DNA from 3 places in the uncultured Turicibacter sp. genome. Region 2 is predicted to be linked to each of the others. Evidence: riboswitches for the same ligand, from Rfam matches in the RefSeq annotation. Region 2 holds a riboswitch; each other region holds the start of a gene.
What was found. Region 2 has a riboswitch for lysine ahead of QWC74_RS04770 (YfcC family protein). Riboswitches for the same ligand answer to the same signal wherever they lie in the genome.
Positions count from the first base shown of each region.

Region 1: another riboswitch for lysine. It lies ahead of lysA (diaminopimelate decarboxylase); the one in region 2 lies ahead of QWC74_RS04770 (YfcC family protein).
Region 3: another riboswitch for lysine. It lies ahead of QWC74_RS11955 (Na+/H+ antiporter NhaC family protein); the one in region 2 lies ahead of QWC74_RS04770 (YfcC family protein).

Region 1 is NZ_CALIOS010000068.1:13,347-17,588, forward strand. Features, by position in the region: gene QWC74_RS07380 (aspartate-semialdehyde dehydrogenase) at 1-8, opposite strand, end outside; gene QWC74_RS07385 (aspartate kinase) at 27-1,232, opposite strand; gene lysA (diaminopimelate decarboxylase) at 1,257-2,549, opposite strand; lysine riboswitch at 2,645-2,823, opposite strand; gene QWC74_RS07395 (DUF2798 domain-containing protein) at 2,980-3,486, opposite strand; gene QWC74_RS07400 (helix-turn-helix transcriptional regulator) at 3,753-4,242, shown strand, end outside.
Region 2 is NZ_CALIOS010000047.1:28,264-32,505, forward strand. Features, by position in the region: gene QWC74_RS04760 (alpha/beta hydrolase) at 1-122, opposite strand, end outside; gene proC (pyrroline-5-carboxylate reductase) at 253-1,059, shown strand; lysine riboswitch at 1,356-1,529, shown strand; gene QWC74_RS04770 (YfcC family protein) at 1,805-3,238, shown strand; gene QWC74_RS04775 (M20 family metallopeptidase) at 3,364-4,242, shown strand, end outside.
Region 3 is NZ_CALIOS010000123.1:1,452-5,693, reverse strand. Features, by position in the region: gene QWC74_RS11960 (hypothetical protein) at 614-766, opposite strand; gene QWC74_RS11955 (Na+/H+ antiporter NhaC family protein) at 1,190-2,797, opposite strand; lysine riboswitch at 2,955-3,127, opposite strand; gene rlmD (23S rRNA (uracil(1939)-C(5))-methyltransferase RlmD) at 3,380-4,242, shown strand, end outside.

The DNA.
Region 1 (4,242 bases), on a different contig from region 2:
TTTTTCAAATTAATCACTCCCCTAAGTTATAAGCCTAATTCTCCGGCTAAAACAGCAACTGTTGTTGCCTTATCCTTTTTATTGATGGTATAGGAAATGCTGATTTCAGATGTCGTTACCTGTCTAAATGAGATATGATGATTAGCTAGAATTCTAAATATTTTTTCCGTTACTCCACTTTGATTCAACATTCCAACCCCAATCACTGAGACTTTTGTAATATCATCTTCAAGTTCAATGTCAATTTCTTGATACTGTTTTTTTAGTTGTTGCATGACTTCCTTGATGACATCATAATCGTCTGTTGATGCAGTAAAAGAAAGATTAACGATCCCATTAATCGGTCCCGTTTGACTAATCATATCCACATTAATATTCGCTTCTGCTAATTTTTCAAAAACTATTGCAATATTTTCAACCTTAAATTCAAGATTGCTGATAGTCACCATTAACACATCGTCACTGATACTTAATCCTGTAATGACGTTCTCCTCCATATTATGATCAACTCCCCTAATTGTTGTCCCCGTGATATCATGCTGACTAGATGCTACATAAATTGGAATTTGATATTTACAACCAATTTCAACAGCTCTTGGTTCCATGATTCCAGCTCCAAGACTCGCCATTTCCATCATTTCTTCATAGCTAATATCATCTAATTTCTTTGCCTCTTTATATAGACGCGGATCAACAGAGTAGATTCCATCGACATCCGTATAAATATGACATCCTCCTCGTAGTTTGGCTGCTAAAGCGACAGCTGTTGTATCGGAACCCCCACGACCAAGTGTTGTAATGTCACCTTTTTCATTCATACCTTGAAATCCTGCGACGACGACAACTTTTCCTTCTTTTAAATACGATTTTACTTTTTCAATGTCGATATCAATGATTTTATTTTTTGTATGAGGACCTTGGGTTTTGATACCAGCCTGAAATCCGGTTAAACAAATTGCATCCACACCGTATTCTTTAAGCGCCATCGATAATAAGGAAATGGATACTTGTTCCCCCGTTGATAAGAGCATATCAAGATCTCGTTTATCAGGATTAGTTGATATTTTTTTTGATAATTCAATCAAATCATCTGTGGTTTTTCCCATGGCTGAAACAACAACGACCAGATCATGTCCCTTTTCTTTTTCAGCGACTATTTTTTTAGCAATATTTTTGATTTTATCCGTACTTGCAACTGATGTGCCGCCATATTTATGCACTAAAATCCCCATTTAATTCCCCTCCTGTTTACCTCTTTAAACTTCTAGTGATAGAAGTTCTTCATATGTTTGACGACGACAAATTAATTGAGCCTCACCATCTTTCACAGCAACAACTGCTGCTTTTGGAATTTTATTATAATTTGAGGACATGGAATAACCATAAGCACCTGTTGAGGTGATAATCAAAATGTCCCCACTTTCAATCTTATTTACGTCAACGTCAGTTATTAAGATATCCCCACTTTCGCAACATTTTCCGGCAATCGTAACATGACGCTCGTTTCCTGATTCCATCCAATTTGCAATGGCACATTCATAAACCGCTTGATATAAAGAAGGCCTAATATTATCTGTCATTCCTCCATCGACACTAACATAAGTTCTAACATCTTTAATATCTTTCATTGACCCAACCGTATATAAAGTACTTCCTGCATTGGCAACAATTGAGCGCCCTGGTTCAATAATCAATCTTGGAATATCTATTTGTAAAGTTTCGCAAACCGTCTGGGCTTTTGTTAAAATTGCCTCACAAAACTGTGCAATCGATTTAGGTGCATCCTTCTCTGTGTAATAAACGCCGACTCCTCCACCTAAATCAACATCAGTAATCTCAAATCCAAATTGCTCTTTAATATCTTTTACGAGTGTCATCATAATCTCAACTTCATCTAAAAAGGGATTCACATCAAAAATTTGTGATCCAATGTGCGCATGCAAACCAATTAAATTTAAATGCTCATACTTATGAAACACTTCAAGACATCTTTGTAAGTCCCCATTCGATAAGGTGAATCCAAATTTCGAATCGATTTGTCCTGTTTTAATGTAGTCGTGTGTATGTGCTTCGATACCAGGTGTAATTCTTAAATAAACATTTTGTTGTTTACCACGTTTATGACACATTGTATTTAGCGTCTCTAGTTCATAGTAATTATCAACTACAAAAACACCGACACCATACTCTAAGCCCATGTTGATTTCATCAAATGTCTTATTATTACCATGAAACAAAACATGATCCATTGGAAAATCAGCTTTATAAGCAGTATACAGTTCACCACCAGATACAACATCAAGATAAAGCCCCTCTTCTTTAATCAGGTGACACATGTAAAGTGGCAAGAAAGCTTTTCCGGCATAAGCCACACGATTCCCTCGCTCCTCAACTTTAAAATGCTTCCTATAATCTTTGCAATTTTGTCTAAGTAGTGCTTCGTCAAAGACATAAAGTGGTGTTTGATAAGTGTTAACCAATGTTTGACAACTTACCCCTCCAATAAATAATTGTTGATTTTCAATGTTCATTGTTCCATGTAGTTTCATCCTAGACTCCTTTTTTCATTTTGATAAGGCACTAAAAAAGCCCCTCGAATACATTCAAGGGGCCTTTAATATACCGAAAAATCGGTTGGGATATCCTCAAATGTAGCACACCACAAAGTGATTTTTGTGACAGTGATGCATATCTTTTATGCACCCCCAGAGAATTAACCTTAAAGCGTCAGTTAATCTCTTCGGCGAATCTTCCTTTCCCAATAAGTCATCGCGCTTACCTCGTTATTAGTACTCTTAAGCCTTCGCAACCTCTACGTTTTAATGATGGTTTGAATAAGCACGTTTCATCATGCTTAATACTATTTAATTGTGAATTCTCTTTATTTTATGTCAATCATCCCCCCTTTATTCCGTTTGGATGTCATATTTTAGTATTAGAAAAAAAGTTATCCTCAATTAGGAGGATAACTTTTTCATCTTAAGCGACTTCAATTTCATTTGTATCGTACTGTTTTTCATTATCTAACTGGTGTTTAAAGACAAATCGGAAAATATATCTAACAAAGGGTTGAACAAAGAAAATTTGAGTAAAGAAAGCAAAGGGTAAGTTAATCACAATATTTTGGAACCAAGTAGCAATTAGTTCGCTTGTGAAACCGTGGAATAAAATAGTTGAAACTAATGACATTAAGGGACACATGAAGACAATAGTCGAGCAAATAAATACGGTTGTAATAATCACTTGGCTATCTTTTTTGAAATCAATCATACTAAAAGCAAGTTTTTCTGAAAGAGGACCTGCAATAAATATTTCAATAAGTAAGGCGAAGATTAATTCAATCGGAACGATTTTTAAAGAAGTAACAAAGACTTGATTTGACATTCCTCCCATTTCAATGGCTACGTTATAAAAGACGAATAAATGAACTGTAATAAAAACAGTTAGTACAGCAAAGAATAATTTTTGAATTTTTGTTTTTGGCATAGTATCTTTCCTTTCTTTTCGTAAAAGAACGCAAAAAAAGACACACGAAGTCACCTTGTACCGTAATCAGATTTACGTGCAAAGCACTACATGTGTCGTTTGTTCTAGTTCATTATTTAATTTTTTATAATTAGATTTTAACTCATTTAGAGACAAAAAGTCAATTATTTTATCGAATTCAATCATTTAAAGATACATTTTGAAAACGACTTTTGTAGTATGTTATACTTAATTAAAATCAGTTTTTTTGACAGCGAGGTTTTAGCATGACAATCGTTCACTCTTCAGAGGAGTTTCGAGAAGCGGTCCTTTATGAGTTAAATTTCAAGGCATTCCAAGAGAAGTATTGTAAAATTTTCAAAGATATTGAACATCCTGAAAATGGCTATTTCTTATTATACGAACGCCCTGGTTATTATGAGTTCGGGATTGCTGATTATACGATTCCCCATCATTTTACATTAAATTTTGATAACCCACAGCGACTTGTTCGATTTGGAACGGTTCACAAAGGGACAACAGAATTTCAAATTGATAATCAACCCATTTCTTCTTTTAAACCTTCTTCTTTTTTCGTTGTAGAAAAAGATTTAAAAGGGAAGCAGAATTGGACAAAAGGACAACATTTTCATGGTGCAGAAATCACGATTTATGAAAATTATTTCAATGATGTGATTCGCCCTTTATTAAAAAATGATTTTGATTTTGAGCGATTTGCAACAAACTATACGTATAATTATCTTCCACTTGAAGTCA
Region 2 (4,242 bases):
CGATTAGCTGTGAAACCATGAAATAAAATTATAGCTGGAATAGAAGAACTTATTTGATTAGGAAGGTGTTCAGTCCCACGTAAAACAAATCCATCTCTTACAAACTCAATAGCTTTCATCATTTAAAAATCCCCCCCTAGTATGATTACTAAACTTACTATACCACGAAGGCAATGAATAGTTAAGTAAACGTTTTTATTATTATTGAGAAGTATAAATAAAAGACTATAATAAAATAAAGGAGGATGAAATATGAAGTATCCGGTTGGATTTATTGGTAGTGGTAATATGGCGATGGCGATGTTAAAAGGATTATTGAAATCTGAATTAATATTATCAAATGATATTTTGATGTCTAATCCTAGCCAGACAAAAGTTAATCGATTTGTTGAAGATTATAAAATAAATGGGACAACTTCAAACCAAGATGTTGCAAATTTATGTCAAATTGTTATTTTAGCAGTTAAGCCATATTTATATCCCGCTATTATTGATGAAATTAAAGAAAGTATTCATAAAGAAACCATTATTGTGAGTATTGCAGCAGGACCAACACTTCAAATGATTGAGGACTATTTTCAAAAAAGTATTAAGGTAGTTCGTACAATGCCAAACACACCAGCACAAGTCGGTGAAGCGATGTCAGCAATTATACCAAATCGCAATGTTACAGAAAATGAGTTAAATCAAGTGATTGCTATTTTTAATAGTTTTGGAAAATGTGAAGTGGTGTCTGAAGTATTAATTGATTCCGTTATTGCTGTGAGTGGATCATCACCTGCTTATGTTTATATGATGATTGAAGCAATGGCTGATGCTGCTGTTTTACAAGGGATGCCACGAAATCTTGCTTACGAATTTGCTGCACAAGCAGTGCTTGGAGCGGCGAAAATGGTACTAGAAACAGGGATGCATCCAGGGGGATTAAAAGATCAAGTTTGTTCACCAGGTGGCACAACAATTGAGGCAGTTGCTAAATTAGAACAAGAGGGATTTAGAGCAAGTATTATGAATGCTATGGAAGCTTGTGCAAAGAAATCTAAAAAAATGAGTAAATAAAAAAGACACGCTTTAAAACTAGCGTGTCTTTATAGGCTATTTATATAATTTATCTTCTTTTTTCTCAAATTTTTTTTCCTCATGATGTTGTTCTTTATGATGAATTTCCATTTCATGAATTTTTTCTTTAATACTCATTAAGGCCATCTCATTTTTAAAAATTTATTATAGTTAGCTCTCTATAGTGTATTTATTAAAAAAATATAAAATAGAAATTTTATTGGATAGTTACATAAATTTACACTTGCAAAAGAATAGAATATAGTTTATGATTTAATTAATTAAAAAATAAATAGGTTTTAGATAGAGGTGCGGTAACTAAGAGTACTATTGAAGAGTGAAGACGTAGACGCAATAGGAAAGGAGTTCTCGCCGAAGCCTATCATCGATACTTTAAGGTGATAGAGCTGGTGTTATGTAAAATATACTTAACACTGTCACAAAATATTTTGTGGTGAGCTATCATTTAAGATGAATGCATTGTATATCGATTAAATGATATATTAAAATTCAAAGTCTTGAGTGATTTGCTCAAGGCTTTTTTTTATTAAAGCCAACCATAAAAATTGTGGAGGGCTATCATTTGAGCATTCAAAAGTAAACGCACGTTATGTGATTATTTCTGAAAAGTCTTGAGTGATACTCAAGACTTTTTTTATTGTGAAGCTCTTGCACCTCATACCATCCAAGAAAAGATGGGGACAATGCTTTATTGGATGTTAAAAACCTGAAGGGAGATTAATATATGTTAAGTCTTAGAAGAGCCAGAAGTATTGAAACTGAGGCAGGTGCGAAAAAAGAGTTTAAAGTACCACATACGCTAGTTATTATTTCTTTTATCTTAGTCATCGTTGCCGTAGCAACATGGATATTACCAGCTGGGATGTATGAGCGAGTGGTTAATGATTTAGGTCGAACAGTCGTTGTGGATGGATCGTTCCAATACATCGAGCAATCACCGCAAGGATTATTTAGTTTATTACAAGCTCCATTAGAAGGAATTGTAGGAGCTTCAGAAATTATTGCCTTTTTATTTATCGTAAGTGGAGCAATTGCTATTATTACAAAAACACGTGCAATTGATGCTGGAATTACAAGTGCCGTTAAATCGTTCCATGGAAAAGAGATGTTAATGATTCCGTTTATTATGGGATTATTCTCATTAGGTGGCGCAGTTTTTGGAATGACGGAAGAGGCAATTCCATTTATTGCAATGTTGATTCCACTTTGTTTAGCTTTAGGTTATGACAGTATTATGGCGATGGCTATTTCTTATGTTGGATGTATTGTTGGTTTTGCTACAGCAATGATTAATCCATTCTCAGTAGGGGTTGCTCAAAGTATTGCAAATGTTCAAGCTGGATCAGGTGTGGGATTCCGTACTCTAATTTGGGCAGTTACAACTTTAGCATCTATTCTATTCTTAATGTGGTATGGTCGTCGTATCAAACGTAATCCAGAATTAAGTCCCGTTTATGAAATTGATCAGTCACGTCGTGAAGCATTAAAAGAATCAACTGAAGAACATATCGAGTTTACAGTAAGACATAAAATTATTTTATCTTCGATTTTAGTTTGTTTAGCTGGAATTGTCGTTGGAGTACTAAAATTTGATTTTGCTATTCCAGAAATCGCGGCTTTATTCTTAGCTACAGGAATCGTGGCAGGATTTATTGGACGTTTAAGTTTTGATGATATGGCAACATCGTTTGTAAGTGGAGCAAAAGATATGATTGGAGCAGCTATTGTGGTTGGATTTGCTCGTGGAATCGTGATTCTTGCACAAGATGGTCAAATTATTGATACAATTCTTTACCAATTATCAAACTTCATCGGTCAATTACCTTCGTTAATTGCGGGATATGTCATGTTCTTTGTTCAAATGTTTATTAACTTCTTTATTTCATCAGGTTCAGGACAAGCAGCTTTAACAATGCCGATTATGGCGCCACTTGGTGAGTTAGTTGGAATTACACCGCAAACATCAATTTTAATTTTCCAATTTGGTGATGGATTCTCAAATGCGATTTTCCCAACAAGTGCAGTCTTAATGGCTTGTTTAGGGGTAGCAGGTATCCCATGGTCAAAATGGATTAAATGGATTTTACCACTACAAGTTATCTTTGGAGTAATTGCTATTATCTTTATTACAATTGCTATTTTAATGGGTTGGTCATAATATTAATTTTGCTAGGCATTTTCTTTATAGAGAATGCCTAGTAAACTATAGTTGAACTTAAAATGAAAAATGAATTAGAATAAGAAGAAATCTATCAATAGATTTTTGTATACAGGAGGGGCATTATGAAAGAACAATTATTGCAAATTAGTGAAGAGCTTAAACAAAGATTATGGGAAATGAGTGACTATATTCATGATCATCCTGAGCTTGGAAACCAAGAGTTCGAAGCTGTAAATACATTAACTTCATTTTTAAAAGAACATAATTTTTCAGTTGAAGTAGGTGTTGCAGGATTAGAAACAGCATTTACAGCGGTTTACGATAGTAAAAAACCTGGATTATCTGTCGCTTATTTATGTGAGTATGATGCATTACCTGATTTAGGTCATGGATGCGGTCATAATATGATTGGTGTAATGAGTGCTGGAGCAGGGGTTTTATTGAGTAAAATTATCGATGAAGTTGGTGGAAAAGTTTATGTTTTTGGAACGCCAGCTGAAGAAACAAATGGCGCTAAAGTAACCATGGCTGAGGCAGGATTATTTAATGAGATGGATGCTGTTATGATGGTTCATCCGGATGGATATACAACAGAAAGTGGAACATCTTTAGCAATGGAAGCTTTACAATTTGATTACACAGGACGTCCTTCTCATGCAGCAGCGAGCCCAGAGAATGGAATCAACGCTTTAAATGCTATTATTCAATTATTTAATGGAATTGATGCATTACGCCAACATGTTAAATCAGATGTTCGTATGCATGGGATCATTACAAATGGTGGGGTAGCAGCGAATATTGTACCAGAACATGCCACAGCACAATTTTATATTCGTGCAGCAACGAAAGAATACTTAGCAGTTGTTAAAGAAAAAGTTTTAAACATTGCACAAGGTGCTGCTTTAATAACAGGAACAACAGTAGAGATTAGTAACTATGAATTATCTTATGATGATTTAAAAACGAATCAAGTATTATCAAATGCATTTAATGAAAATTTA
Region 3 (4,242 bases), on a different contig from region 2:
CCCACAGGCCGTTTATTTGTTAGCCCAACTATTTTCGTTTTACGAAAATTAGTTGGACTATACTCCGCCTTTGGCGGAGTTATCCATGCAAGTGCCACGATAGACGAGAGTCTATCGTATTTTTATAGAAAATATATTTTTTAGTAGACTGAAAGGCGGAGTTATCCATGCAAGTGCTGAGATAGACGTGAGTCTATCTCTTTTTTTATAGAAGGTGTAGATTTTAGCAGAATGATGGATTAGCGCTACTATGTTAGCTGTTCTTCCTAAACGAAGTGAAGGATAGAACAACTATACACCTGTGGTGTACTCGGCGTCAGGCCGAGTTATCCTAACAAGGGGGACCCCATCCACGAAGTGGTTTTCTCCACTAATGGGGTGCCAAATACCATAGGTGTGAGCCCATTCCCTAGTAGTGGAGGATAAGATTGCTAGTAGCAATCGCTAGGTGACCCATTCCCTAGTAGCGGAGGGGAAGATTGCTAGTCCCAATCGCTAGGTAACCCATTGCCTAGTAGCGGAGGATAAGATGCTAGGTGACCCATCTCATTTTTATAAAAGAATTTTATTATTTAACATAAAAAGGTCCCGCTTCTATTGGGACCTTTTTATGTTAAAACATATCGGTGTGAGCCCCGACTTCGACGGCAAGTTCAAGAGCAGAAATGAGTTTTTCAGCTTCGGTATGACCGGGTGCGATTTCGAGTAATTCTTCGACTAGATTGTATTGACTTTCGGTAAGTTGGAAAGTTTTTGTTTTTTCCATGAAGAGTCTCTCCTTTTATTCGAAATACTATTAGTATAGGTAATTTGTTTCCTATTATACTTTATTAGTTATTTTAAAATTTATGACGATTTTCGTTGAATTTTAAAGTTTATCATTGTGATGATAAAGCCCTCAGTTTCCTCTTCAGATTTTGCAACATCTGAAACATTAAATCCTATAAAAGGAAGAAAATAAAATTTTAAAAAAGTTTGTTTATTTTGTTTAAGATTTGAAAAGTGTTCCCATAATGTACTTGTATGAGACGTAACTCTCCCCCTATGTTATGTTTAGTACAAGATGATAAATCTTTTCTCCAATTCTCAACCTCTCTTAGAAATATAATAAAAAGGAGTCATTGAATCAGTTTCCCCCCTGTTCATTGACTCCTTTTAAATTTATGTCATATTCTCCCGTTTTGATTTCTTATTCATTTGGCATTAAGTGTAGGTTTTCAACTTTCTTAACGTTTTGACGTCGAGCATAGAAAATTACCAAAGCAAATCCTAAAGCCATGACGATGTAAGACGTCATTAAAGTCCCTGTCACCCCAAACGCCATATAGCCTAAGGCAGCGATACCTGCTGATAATAGAGCGTAAGGGAGTTGGGAGTTGAAGTGAGCTCCGAGGTCACAACCTGACCCAGTGGCTGATAGAAGGGTTGTATCTGAAATCGGTGACGCGTGATCTCCAAAAATTGCACCCGATAAGACAGCAGCCATAACCGGTATCATCAGATTTAAGTCGATGGCTGCGGCAACACTTCCCGCAATTGGAAGTAAGATTCCGAATGATCCCCAAGATGTTCCGGTTGAGAAAGCCATAAAACTTGCGACTATAAACATGACAACTGGAATAAAGTTTGGATTAATATTGGTGCTTGTAATCACTGAAGCTAAATAGCCTCCAGCATCTAAGGCTCCAACTAGTTCACAAATCGCCCAAGCTAATAATAAAATTCCAATCGCTCCAAACATAGAGCGAGCTCCTATCATAAAAGCTTTTAAAAAATCAGGTAGTGTGACTTCTTTGTTTAAAACATGACGATAAGCCAGTCCCATTGAAACGATTAATCCAGCCATTCCTCCATAACGAAGTGCTTTAGAGAGAGCGATGTTGTCAAGGACGGTGAAGAAGAAGTTAAACTCAGGATCAGTGACTGATTGTGCCCCTTGAATTCCGGTGATAGCCATCGTTCCAACCGTGACAATAATTAAGGTTAGAATAGGAAGAATTAAGTCCCAAATCGTTCCTTTTGAAGATTCAACATCTTTTTCATGAGGATTCGATAGTTCGCTGCCTACAATTGAGCTGTCGCTTCCTTGTAACGTGTCGGCTTCGTATTTTTTCATTAATCCAAGATTTAAGTTAAAGCGAATGACAACGAAGACCATGATGAGGGTTGTGATGACATAAAAATGATAAGGAATGGTCATTAAGAAGGCTGAGAAGGCACTGTAAGAAATGCCTGCTCCTGCTAAGATGACAGCCATAGAACCCATGATTCCAGTTGCCCAACTTGAAATGGGGGAAATGACACAAATAGGTGCTGACGTTGAATCAACGATATAAGCGAGACGAGCTCGCGATACTTTTTGTGCTTCGGCTAATGGTTTTGAGACATTTCCAACGACTAAAGCGTTGAAGTAGTCATCAACAAAAATCAGAATTCCTAAAATAGCAGCGGTATATTGTACCCCTTCGCGTGTTTGAACGCGACGAATAATGGCTTTTGTAAAAGCAGTGGCCCCTCCTGATAAGACGATATAGCCTGTAATAATACCTAGGGCGATTAAAAAGAAGATGATGGACATATTCCACTCATTTAAGAATCCGTAAAGTCCATCCTCTTCAATGACTAGAGAACTAAAAGTGATGAGTAGGGTTGAGATGGTATCTCCGATGCTAAATGCTGATAAAATTAAAGCAGCACAGATGACACCGACTCCTAGTGATAAGATAACGCGACGTGTGATGATAACCAAAAGAATTGTGAGGATTGCCGGAATTAAGGCATAGATGGTTCCAACCATTTTCATTCTCTCCTTTTATATTGAACTTTGATTGAATCATCTCGTCCGGCTCTGAAAGTTATAAAAAAAAGAGCAATGCAGAGTTAAACTCATACATTGCTCAATAATGGGGTAGCTAAAAAAAGATCCCTTAGTGATACACGTATTATTTAACTCTCCGATCATTAGTTCTCCACTACCATAGGCAGTGACAGTGTTAGACTTCTTCAATCTAACCCCAGCAAAAAATAGCGGACACTATTTTCACTTCGGCATGGATACCTTTTAGAATTTGTCTTAGACGTCACTCTCGAAATTCCTACTCTTTAGCCATGCACCTCTAACTCATCAAAGAGAACAGAGACGTATTCAATTATCCCTATTGTAGCATCTTTTATTGTAGAGTCAATATGAATTGTTATAAATAAGTAAAAATGGTATAAAATTACGTATCATTGCAACATAATAAATGAAAGATCATCATCTCAGTGTATTTATTGCGAATAAGAGAGGATTTTGTCAACTATCTGCGAATAAGATATGTAAAATAATCACGAATGTGGTAAGATAAAGGGTAGCTTAAAAGCATTGGAGGTTTTTTTTATGAATATGTCACCTTTAAAGGTTGGTCAAGAATTTTTAGTGACGATTAAACGCATCGGGATTAACGGTGAGGGAATCGGTTATTATAAAAAACAAGCGGTGTTCATCCCAGGAACATTAGTTGGGGAAGAAGTTGTGGCAACTTGTACACGTGTAGCAGGTGGTTATGCAGAAGCAGAATTAGTACGCGTTAAGAAAAAATCAAGACATCGTTGTCAACCAGCTTGTGAGGTTTATGGACAATGCGGTGGATGTCAATTACAACATATGACCTACCCGGAACAATTGCGTATTAAACGCGATGCCATTTGGCAAGCGGTTGAACGTTACACCAATTTAGATCCTGAAGAATTAGATATCCGTCCAACGATGGGAATGGATAATCCATATAATTATCGTAACCGTGCTCAAATGCCAGTTGGGTATGATGAAGATGGTGTGATGGTCGGATTCTATAGCATGAACTCACGAGAGTTAGTAAATGTCACAGATTGTGAGGTTCAATACGAAGAAATCAACAAAGTCGTGAATCACGCGGTTGATTTATTAGATGATTATAAAGTTTTTGCGTATGCACCCAAAACGAAAAAAGGAACAGCTCGTCACATTGTCGTTCGTCGTGGATATCGAACAGGTGAGATTCAAGTGACGTTTGTATTAGCGAATAAAGACTTCAAGAAGATGTATTCTTTAGCGCTTGATTTAATGAAGTATTGTCCTGAAGTGAAGTCAGTTTATGTCAACTATAATTCTGATGACACGCATGAAATCTTTGGACCAGATATGATTAAAGTAGCGGGAGAAGATTTCATTACAGATCGTTTAGGTAAATTTAAATTTAATTTATCACCACGCGCTTTCTA